DNA from 3 places in the Ureibacillus sp. FSL K6-3587 genome. Region 3 is predicted to be linked to each of the others. Evidence: riboswitches for the same ligand, from Rfam matches in the RefSeq annotation. Region 3 holds a riboswitch; each other region holds the start of a gene.
What was found. Region 3 has a riboswitch for cobalamin ahead of cobT (nicotinate-nucleotide--dimethylbenzimidazole phosphoribosyltransferase). Riboswitches for the same ligand answer to the same signal wherever they lie in the genome.
Positions count from the first base shown of each region.

Region 1: another riboswitch for cobalamin. It lies ahead of NSS77_RS15815 (glutaredoxin); the one in region 3 lies ahead of cobT (nicotinate-nucleotide--dimethylbenzimidazole phosphoribosyltransferase).
Region 2: another riboswitch for cobalamin. It lies ahead of NSS77_RS15310 (energy-coupling factor ABC transporter permease); the one in region 3 lies ahead of cobT (nicotinate-nucleotide--dimethylbenzimidazole phosphoribosyltransferase).

Region 1 is NZ_CP151969.1:3,201,474-3,204,607, forward strand. Features, by position in the region: partial or broken gene NSS77_RS15800 (ribonucleotide-diphosphate reductase subunit beta) at 1-82, opposite strand, end outside; partial or broken gene NSS77_RS15805 (ribonucleotide reductase N-terminal alpha domain-containing protein) at 86-688, opposite strand; gene nrdI (class Ib ribonucleoside-diphosphate reductase assembly flavoprotein NrdI) at 685-1,056, opposite strand; gene NSS77_RS15815 (glutaredoxin) at 1,053-1,283, opposite strand; cobalamin riboswitch at 1,418-1,604, opposite strand; gene NSS77_RS15820 (biotin-dependent carboxyltransferase family protein) at 1,671-2,615, opposite strand; gene pxpB (5-oxoprolinase subunit PxpB) at 2,612-3,134, opposite strand, start outside.
Region 2 is NZ_CP151969.1:3,105,236-3,108,369, reverse strand. Features, by position in the region: gene NSS77_RS15315 (acyl-CoA carboxylase subunit beta) at 1-1,309, shown strand, start outside; cobalamin riboswitch at 1,524-1,703, shown strand; gene NSS77_RS15310 (energy-coupling factor ABC transporter permease) at 1,821-2,567, shown strand; gene NSS77_RS15305 (energy-coupling factor ABC transporter substrate-binding protein) at 2,569-2,862, shown strand; gene cbiQ (cobalt ECF transporter T component CbiQ) at 2,859-3,134, shown strand, end outside.
Region 3 is NZ_CP151969.1:1,382,164-1,385,297, reverse strand. Features, by position in the region: gene NSS77_RS06810 (ABC transporter ATP-binding protein) at 1-719, opposite strand, end outside; cobalamin riboswitch at 919-1,093, shown strand; gene cobT (nicotinate-nucleotide--dimethylbenzimidazole phosphoribosyltransferase) at 1,187-2,257, shown strand; gene NSS77_RS06800 (sorbosone dehydrogenase family protein) at 2,320-3,134, opposite strand, start outside.

The DNA of each region.
Region 1 (3,134 bases), 1.6 Mb from region 3:
GTCCATTTTCTTTCACCCATTGAAAAATTTCTTCGATTTCGTCTTTGTTGCAAAGGGTTGTAAATATATAGGAAAAAGGCCTCAAATCCGTCAAATTGACCCCCACTCCTCCGCCAAGTCTTGAGAGTTCCAGACAATATCCAATGTTTTCGGCAATGCTGTTCATCGAATCATCCATCGACAATTTGAAACAGCTAACCAATTCACCCCGCGCTTTTTTCCCGCTGTTCAGGGCAGTTGGCGTCGCCGGTTGAAAAGCTTCCATGATGGCACGGATCGCCTTTTCCGCCATTTGTTCATTTCCATCCGCCAGATAAAGGGCAATAATGCTCATACGATCTTCATAAGTTTCTAAAATTTCCTTTCCATCCCGGCTTTTCATTGCGTAGCTGTCATAAAATTTTTTAGCGCTCATAAACGTTTGGAAACGGAACCGGTAGGCATAGGCGATTTCAAATATTTGCCGGATAAAGTCCATGGAATACTTTTTCAAGAAAGCTTCCTCATAATAACCTTCTTCTATTAAATAACGAACCTTTTCTTCTATGCCCGAAAACTGGCGCATGCGGGGATGAATATACTCGAAGAAAAATTGACGGGTGGCCTGCCGATCTTTCTCCAAGTCGATGCGGCCCGTTTGCCGATAGTGATTCAACACTTCATTATTGAGCATTAAATATGTTTTCATCTGAAAATCCCCCCTTGTATCGTTCTTTTATAAAACTCCATAATGGCGTGATAATTTTTTTGAAATCCCCTTAATTCAATCTTTTCAACAATCGGGATGCCATAAGTTTCACTGATCACATCTGCAGAACGGCAAAAATAAGAATGACCAAAATTGGAATTCCCGCTTGCCACCACTCCTTTGCAAAGGTGGGCATTATTTTTTAAAAACCCTTCTACAATTGGTGGCACTTCCCCAATTCCATCGGTATAAGTGCACAACAAAAAGGGTTCGTCCAATATCAGCCCTTCTTGAATTTCAATGTTCGGCAATCCTAATTGATGAACGATAAACCGCACATTTCCGGTTCTTGAGGCATAAGCGATCATACCTTCATCATGCCGATGATTTTTTTAGCTTCTTCCATGTCATCCATCAGCTCACCGTCAATTTCCATAACCGGGACAGTAAAGAATCCGGCTTTCAATAATCTTTCTTTCGCTTCTTCATTGGAATCAACGTTTATTTCCTCATATTGTCTTTCGAAACCCAGTTTCTTTAACTCAAATTTCATCAACATGCACTTTGGACAAACTTTTTTGGAATATAACTTCATATCCTTTCTCCTTTCCATCAATTCAATGACAAAAAAATAAGCCATACCCTTTTTCGGGTAAGGCTTTGAAATGGAAACAATCAGGCGCTAAGAAATGGACCTTTTGCTTCCATTTCTTAGCCCCCGAAGAAATGAGCAATTTCCGTTTATCAGGCAGGTCTCCTGGCTCATGCATCATCCTACAAGTTCCCTTCCCATGCCATTGGCACAGTGGATTTGAACTTTTCGTCAGCAATTACAGTTGCGGGGACAGCATCAGATTTTCACTGATTTCCCTTTTAATCTACTATATATAGTAGAACCTGATAAACAAATATACTATATATTGTGTTGTCGTGTAACATTGTAACATGCAGATTTGTTAAATACAAGTGGAATTGGAAAAACTTAATGTTTAAGCATGATTTCCAATCGTCTTAATGCTTTTTCCTGCTGAATGTACAACTTTTGGGCCTCTTCCAAAGAAATGAGTTGAAAGCGTATTTTCGAAAAGGGTTGAAGTTGGGCGAGTTTCGGCAAATCAACGGAAACCACTTGAGCCAATTTAGGATAACCGCCCGTCGTCTGACAATCCGCCATTAAGATAATGGGCTGCCCGCTTGGAGGCACTTGGACGGTTCCAAAGGTGACTGCCTCTGATAATAATTGGATAGGTTCTTTCGTAATTAGTGGACTATCCCCCATTAAACGGTAACCCATGCGATCCGCATCTTTCGAAATCGTAAAGATGCAATTGATGAAGGCATTCCTGCTTTTTTCCGCAAATCGATCATATTCCGTCCCTTTTACCACCCGAATTTCCGCATCCCGACTCTTAATCAACCAATCTCCCGGAAGAATCCCCCACTTCCCTTTTTGCACTGGCTTCGATTCCGGAATTGGAAGTTCGTCTCCTTTTTGCAAAGGGCGGCCTTTAAATCCTCCTATCCCGGCACGGATATAAGTGCTGTAACTATTTAATACTTTCTTGACTTGAATTCCACCTTTGATGTGCAAATAGCCCCTTGCTCCATCTTTGCAGGAGCCCAGCTTTAAAATGCTGCCCTTTTCGGCAAAAACCGGCTTCCACATCCGGCATGGTTTCTCATTCAAGAGCGGATGAAAATTGGCCCCTGTCAAACAAAACACCGCATCACAATTAAATTTCACCGTCGGACCGATTAAAGTGAATTCCAGTGCCGCAGAAGGCGCTTGCTGTAACAGCATTTCCCCCATGCGATAAGAGAGGGTATCCATTGCCCCTCCAACAATGACGCCATACTGCTGAAAACCCCTTCTTCCTGAATCTTGGATCGTCGTTAAAAGACCCGGTTTCAGTATTGTCATCGTCATGACCTTTCACCTTCTAATTCCATAAACTCTTTTTCAGTAATGGGGACAAAACGGATCCGGTCTCCTGCCCGCAATAACGTTGGCGGGTTTTGATCCGGAAGAAACAATTTTAATGGGGTGCGGCCAATGATTTGCCACCCTCCAGGTGTTTCAAGGGGGTAAATCCCTGTTTGCTTTCCGGCAATCCCTACAGAACCGGCCGGGATTTTCAATCGGGGTGTTTCTTTGCGGGGAGTTGCGATTCTTTCATCCATCCCGCCCAAAAAAGGAAATCCGGGTGCAAAGCCCAACATGTAGACAAGATAATCGTTTTTTGTATGTATCTCAATGACTTCTTTTTCAGACAAATGGTGAATTCGGGCAATTTCCGTTAAATCCGGGCCATAGATTCCTCCGTAACAGACAGGGATTTCAACCAATCTGTTTTTTTCCTTTGGCAAATCAATCTCTTTTTGTAACAGCCTTTGAAGCCGGGAGACCACTTTTTCGTACGGGGAGCGCCCTTCAATATCCCATTGA
Region 2 (3,134 bases), 1.7 Mb from region 3:
TGGTAAAGTCAATGGACGCCCTGTATACTTATTTGCTCAGGATTTCACAGTGTTTGGTGGAGCACTAGGTGAAATGCATGCGAAAAAAATTGCGACAGTGATGGATTTGGCTGCTAAAAACGGTGCGCCATTCATCGGTATCAACGACTCTGGTGGTGCCCGCATCCAAGAAGGGGTACTTTCATTGGACGGATATGGTCATATTTTCTATCGCAACTCCATTTATTCCGGAGTGATTCCGCAAATTTCCGTCATCATGGGTCCTTGTGCTGGTGGGGCAGTATATTCTCCAGCGATTACAGACTTTATTTTAATGGTGGATAAAACATCCCAAATGTTCATTACAGGACCAAAAGTAATTGAAGCGGTAACAGGAGAAAAAATTTCGTCAGAAGATTTAGGCGGTTCAAAAGTGCATAACTCCATCAGCGGTAACGCTCATTTCCGTGCACCATCCGAAGAAGAAGCAATCCAACAAATCAGAAGATTGTTAAGCTACTTACCGCAAAGCTATAAAGAAAAAGCACCTCGCTTGCCACGTCCGGAAGGCGATGATTGGCGTCCTGAATTAATTGACGTTGTGCCAATCGAACCAACTCGTCCATATGATGTGCGTAAAGTGGTGGAACAAGTGGTGGATGAAGGTTCCTTCATGGAAGTGCATTCAGAATTTGCAAAAAACATCGTTGTTGGATTTGCACGCATTGGAGGTTATTCAGTAGGGCTTGTATGTAACCAGCCTAAAGCTTTAGCTGGAGGACTTGATATCGATTCATCCGACAAAGCGTCCAGATTCATTCGCACTTGCGATGCATTCAATATTCCAATCATTACATTTGAAGACGTGTCAGGATTCTTCCCAGGCGTTAAACAAGAACATGGCGGTATCATCCGTCACGGTGCAAAAATCTTGTATGCTTATTCTGAAGCAACAGTGCCAAAAATTACGGTCATTTTACGTAAAGCATACGGCGGTGCATACGTGGCATTGAACTCTAAATCCATCGGTGCCGACCTTGTATTTGCTTGGCCAAATGCAGAAATCGCTGTAATGGGTGCTGCTGGTGCGGCAAATATCATTTTTGCAAACGAAATTGCCAATTCCCCAGATCCAGAAAAAACACGCCAAGAAAAAATTGAAGAATATAAAGAAAAATTCGCAAATCCTTACGTTGCTGCTTCACTTGGAATGGTGGATGACGTCATCGATCCAAGAGAAACGCGCATTAAGTTAATTCAAGGATTAGAAATGCTTGAAAATAAAGAAGAATCAAGACCTAAGAAAAAACACGGAAATATTCCACTATAATCCAATGAATACGAACATTTGTAGTACAAGCAATCCCGGTTTGTACTACTTTTTTCTAAAAATTTTAAATAGGTTATCTATTTTGATACAAAAGAAAGCAAAAATCTTAATTTTGTAATGGCTGAAAGAAAAAATGAGTTGTCAAATTTTTAATTCTATTTACAAAGATATAGAAATTTTTGAATTTATATGCTACAATGCAATTAAATTTCAACAATTGAATATTCCATACGGTGCTAATGAAAATTAGCTTAATAGGGAAACTAGTGAAAATCTAGTGCGGTCCCGCCACTGTGAAGAGGAGCTCAAAATCAAATGCCACTGTGAAAATGGGAAGGCGATTTTGGAGCGATGAATCTAAGCCAGGAGACCTGCCGTATGGAGTGGATGGTAGTGTCCTACGAGGATAGGTACACGAATAGGCATGATTGGATTATTATGTCTTATTGTGGGACACTGCTAGTTTGGCAGTGTTTTTTTATTTTCAAATTTTCATTTTAGGAGGAATTTTATGAAAGTCTCAATCAAAATACTTTACTTTCTAGTAGTATTATTAATCATTCCTAATACAGCTTTTGCTATGCATATCATGGAAGGTTTTTTACCAATCAAGTGGGCAATATTTTGGTGGCTCCTTACATTCCCTTTTTTAATCATTGGATTAAAGAAAATGAGTAGTTTAGTAAAGAGAAATGCTGAGACGAAGTTATTACTAGGTTTATCGGGTGCATTCACTTTTGTATTATCCGCATTAAAGATTCCTTCGGTTACTGGAAGTTGTTCTCATCCTACGGGTGTTGGGTTAGGAACCGTATTATTTGGACCATTTGTAATGAGTGTTTTAGGTACCATCGTGTTATTATTCCAATCATTATTATTAGCCCATGGAGGTTTAACAACGCTTGGCGCCAATGCGTTTTCGATGGCGATTGCTGGACCTTTTATCGCCTATGGAGTATTTAAAGGCTTCAATAGGATCGGTTTGCCCTTTACTCTAGCAGTTTTCTCAGCAGCAACATTGGCAGATTTAGGTACATATGTCATTACATCTATTCAACTTGCACTAGCCTTTCCATCTGAAGTTGGTGGAATTTTCGCTTCATTTGTAAAGTTTGCTGGCGTATTCGCTGTTACACAGGTACCATTAGCAATTATTGAAGGATTGATTTCAGTAATGGTGATGAATTTCTTATTGAAATACAACGAAAGAGAATTAAAGTTACTTCAAGTACTAAAGAAACCTCAGGAGGTGAAGTAAGATGTTAAAAAAGAATATGCTTTTATTAGTTTTGATCATTTTTTTAATGATTGTCCCGCTGATTTTCAATGGAAATGCAGAATACGGCGGTGCAGACGGAGAAGCGGAAGAATTAATTACAGCACTGAACCAATCCTATGAACCATGGTTTTCAAGTATTTGGGAGCCTCCTAGTGGTGAAATAGAAAGTTTATTATTCGTACTACAAGGAGCAATCGGTGCAGGGTTCATTGGTTACTTTATAGGATATATGCGAGGCCGGAATAGGGGCGGAAATGCAGAGATACAGAAATGAGAATGTTAGAATATTTCGCTTATCAATCACCTTTAAGAAATAAACACCCAATCGAAAAAATGGGATTTTCTCTTATTCCATTAATATTGAATATCGTATTTCAAAATGTTCTTACATCCATATTCATATTTTGCATCATGACAGTTATTACTTTAATAATCGGAAAAGTTCCGATTCGTCTATATTTGAAGTTATTGCTTATTCCAGTGGTATTTCTAATTTCAAGTATACTAGTCATTTTACTCAATTTTTCAACTAACCCTATAGAAGGT
Region 3 (3,134 bases):
GCAATGACTTGATCGGCGGTCATATTGCGCTTCGCCAATTCTTCGTTGACACCTGCAAATTGCTTCACTTGATGGCGCATGCGGTTAAAGGCTTTAATGACACGGATGCCTGATAAATTTTCCTGTACACGGGTATTCACAACATCGATCGTTTCCTGGACTTTCCGGAATAATGAAATCGATAATTTAATAAACACATATAAACAGACGATCAGGACAGGGACAACAAAAAATAATACGGAAAATAAATCTCTTGCCGTAAAGAAGACGACCACGACAGCCCCGACAAACATGAAAGGGCCCCGGACAAATATTTTCAACAGCATGTTTAACGCCCTTTGCAGCATTTCCACATCATTGGTCAAGTTCGTAATCAGTTTCCCCAACGTAAATTTGTCCTTATTGCTGTTAGAAAAATAGGTGATGGTTTCATATAAATCTGCCCGAATATCGGATGCAAAGTTGACGGCCGCTTTCGAACTGAAATACGTGCAGCCCGCCCCTCCAAACCATCCTATAATTGCACATACCATCATTGCAGCAAACATCACCATGATATGTGTTGGGTCCTTTGTCGCGATCCCTTCGTCGATTATTTTTTGCATAATGGTCGGCTGGATCAAATCCATTGCCACTTCCAATATCATGAGGATTGGCGCCAATATCGCAAAATGCTTATAGGGCTTCAAATATTTTGAAAGTTTTATCGCTGCATGCATGTTCTAACTCCTTCTCCACCTTTGTATCAGCAACTATGTATACATATGTTTACAGATGACCACCCGAATTGTATACAACTGTATAGATGATCGTCAAACCAATCAGCTTCTACCGATTCCAACGTTCAATTTACTTTTCATGCAAAAGATTTAAAACATCTTGACGAAACTTTATTTTCATCATACATTATTTAGAAAAAGAATATCCACGTAATTAGGTGCCCTTTATGGGAGAATAGGGAATAAAGTGAGAATCTTTAGCGGACCCACCACTGTATGGGGGAGCAATATGGAATATGCCACTGGGAAACTGGGAAGGCCCATAGTTGCGATGAACCTGAGCCAGGAGACCTGCCTGATTACTTGAAACATACAGTACGATGGTAAAGTCTGTAGTTTATTTGGCATGCCAATAAACTGCAGACTTTTATTTATTATTGAAAAAATTAATTGATGGGGGAATTGAAATGGAACTATTGCAATCAACATTGCAAGCTATTCAACCAGTAAACAAAGAAATCATGAAACAGGCGAGGGAAAAAGTGGATGCCCTTTGCAAACCGCCAGGCAGTTTAGGAAAATTGGAACAAATCGCGGTACAACTTGCCGGGATTACGGAAAAACTGGAGCTGGATGTATCCAATAAAGCGGTTATATCATTGGCCGCCGATCACGGTGTCTATGAAGAAAATGTATCCAATAACCCTCAAATTGTAACGGTGATGCAGTCCATTGGTTTCGCCAAAGGGTTTACCGGTGTGTGCGCCATTGCAAGAGCGGCAGGAGCCAAAGTGGTTTCTGTCGATGTCGGCATCAATGCCGATTTGCCGGAAACTTCTGGCGTAATTAATAAAAAAGTACGATACGGGACTGCGAATATGGCCAAAGAACCGGCTATGTCACGGGAAGAAGCCATCCGGGCCATTGAAGTGGGCATCGAAGTGGCCAATGATCAAGTAAAACAAGGGGTCAACGTTTTAGCAACCGGGGAAATGGGCATTTGCAATACCACAGCAAGCAGTGCGGTTTTAGCGGCTCTTTTTGGCTATGACCCTGGTGAAGTAACCGGAATGGGGGCGGGTGTCGATAGCATTCAACATAAAATTGATGTAATTCGTCGTGCAATAGAAATCAATCAACCAAATCCTGATGATCCAATTGATGTTTTGGCGAAAGTGGGCGGATTGGAATTGGGCGGAATGGCCGGTGTCGTGCTAAGTGCCGCAGCCAACCGCATTCCGGTAGTGATCGACGGCTTTATTTCCACTGTTTCCGCATTAATCGCTTATCAATTGGAACCAAAAGTGAAGGATTACATTATTCCATCCCACATGTCAGAAGAACCTGGGGCAAAAATCGCCAGCGAATTATTGGGATTGGAGCCGATGTTAAACATGAACATGCGGCTAGGAGAAGGTTCCGGTGCAGCCCTTGCTTTCCCTATCCTGGACGCGGCATGTTCAATGATGAATACAATGACGACTTTGGAAGAGTCCAATCAATACATGCAACAAATCATGGAGAATCAAAGATCTTAAGACGGACGGCAAAATGGAAGGCTGTTTAGAAAGCGGCGCGCTTTTTCAACAGCCTTTTTTCATTATGGCTTTAATTCTGATAAAGCCATTCGATAAAGTTTGTCATCATTTTCCCCCGGTTTTCCCCGGCCATCCGTATTATTGGTTACAAAGTATAAATTATCCCCTTCAATGAATACATCCCGAATCCGCCCCAAACCGCTGATCACTTCTTTTGTTGTTCCTGCGTTTAAATCAAACTCCAACACCGCTTCCCCCCGTAATGCCGCAACATACAACTTCCCATCTGTATAGACCATCCCCGAAGGCGCCCATGTTTTATTGGAACCGGATGTAAACAATGGAGAAACCATGCCTTCCTTTTCCTCTTTCCCTTCGATGACCGGCCAGCCGTAATTTTTCCCCGGCTCAATCCGGTTGATTTCATCATTGGCACTATTTCCATGTTCACTTGCATAAAGGGTTCCATCCGGTGCCCAAGCGAGCCCTTGGGGGTTGCGGTGGCCGAAACTGTAAACATAAGAGTTCGGAACAGGATTATCTGAAGGAATGGAACCATCCAAATTGAGCCTTAAGATTTTCCCTCCAAGGGCATTTACATCCTGTGCGATGGATGACTGCAATGCGTCTCCGGCTGTCGCATAAAGCTTGCCATCCGGGCCAATTTTCAGCCTTCCGCCATGATGAACCGGCCCGCTCGGTATGTGATCGAGCAACACTTCTTCCTCAACCCATGAATCATTTTCCAGCCTCAACCGGACGATGCGATTAATTTGCCCCTTGGAATCCGTATAAGTGTAGTATGCAAATGCCTTGTTGGACTCTTGGAAATCGGGGGCTAAGACAAATCCTAACAAACCGGCTTCTGATGCTGTGG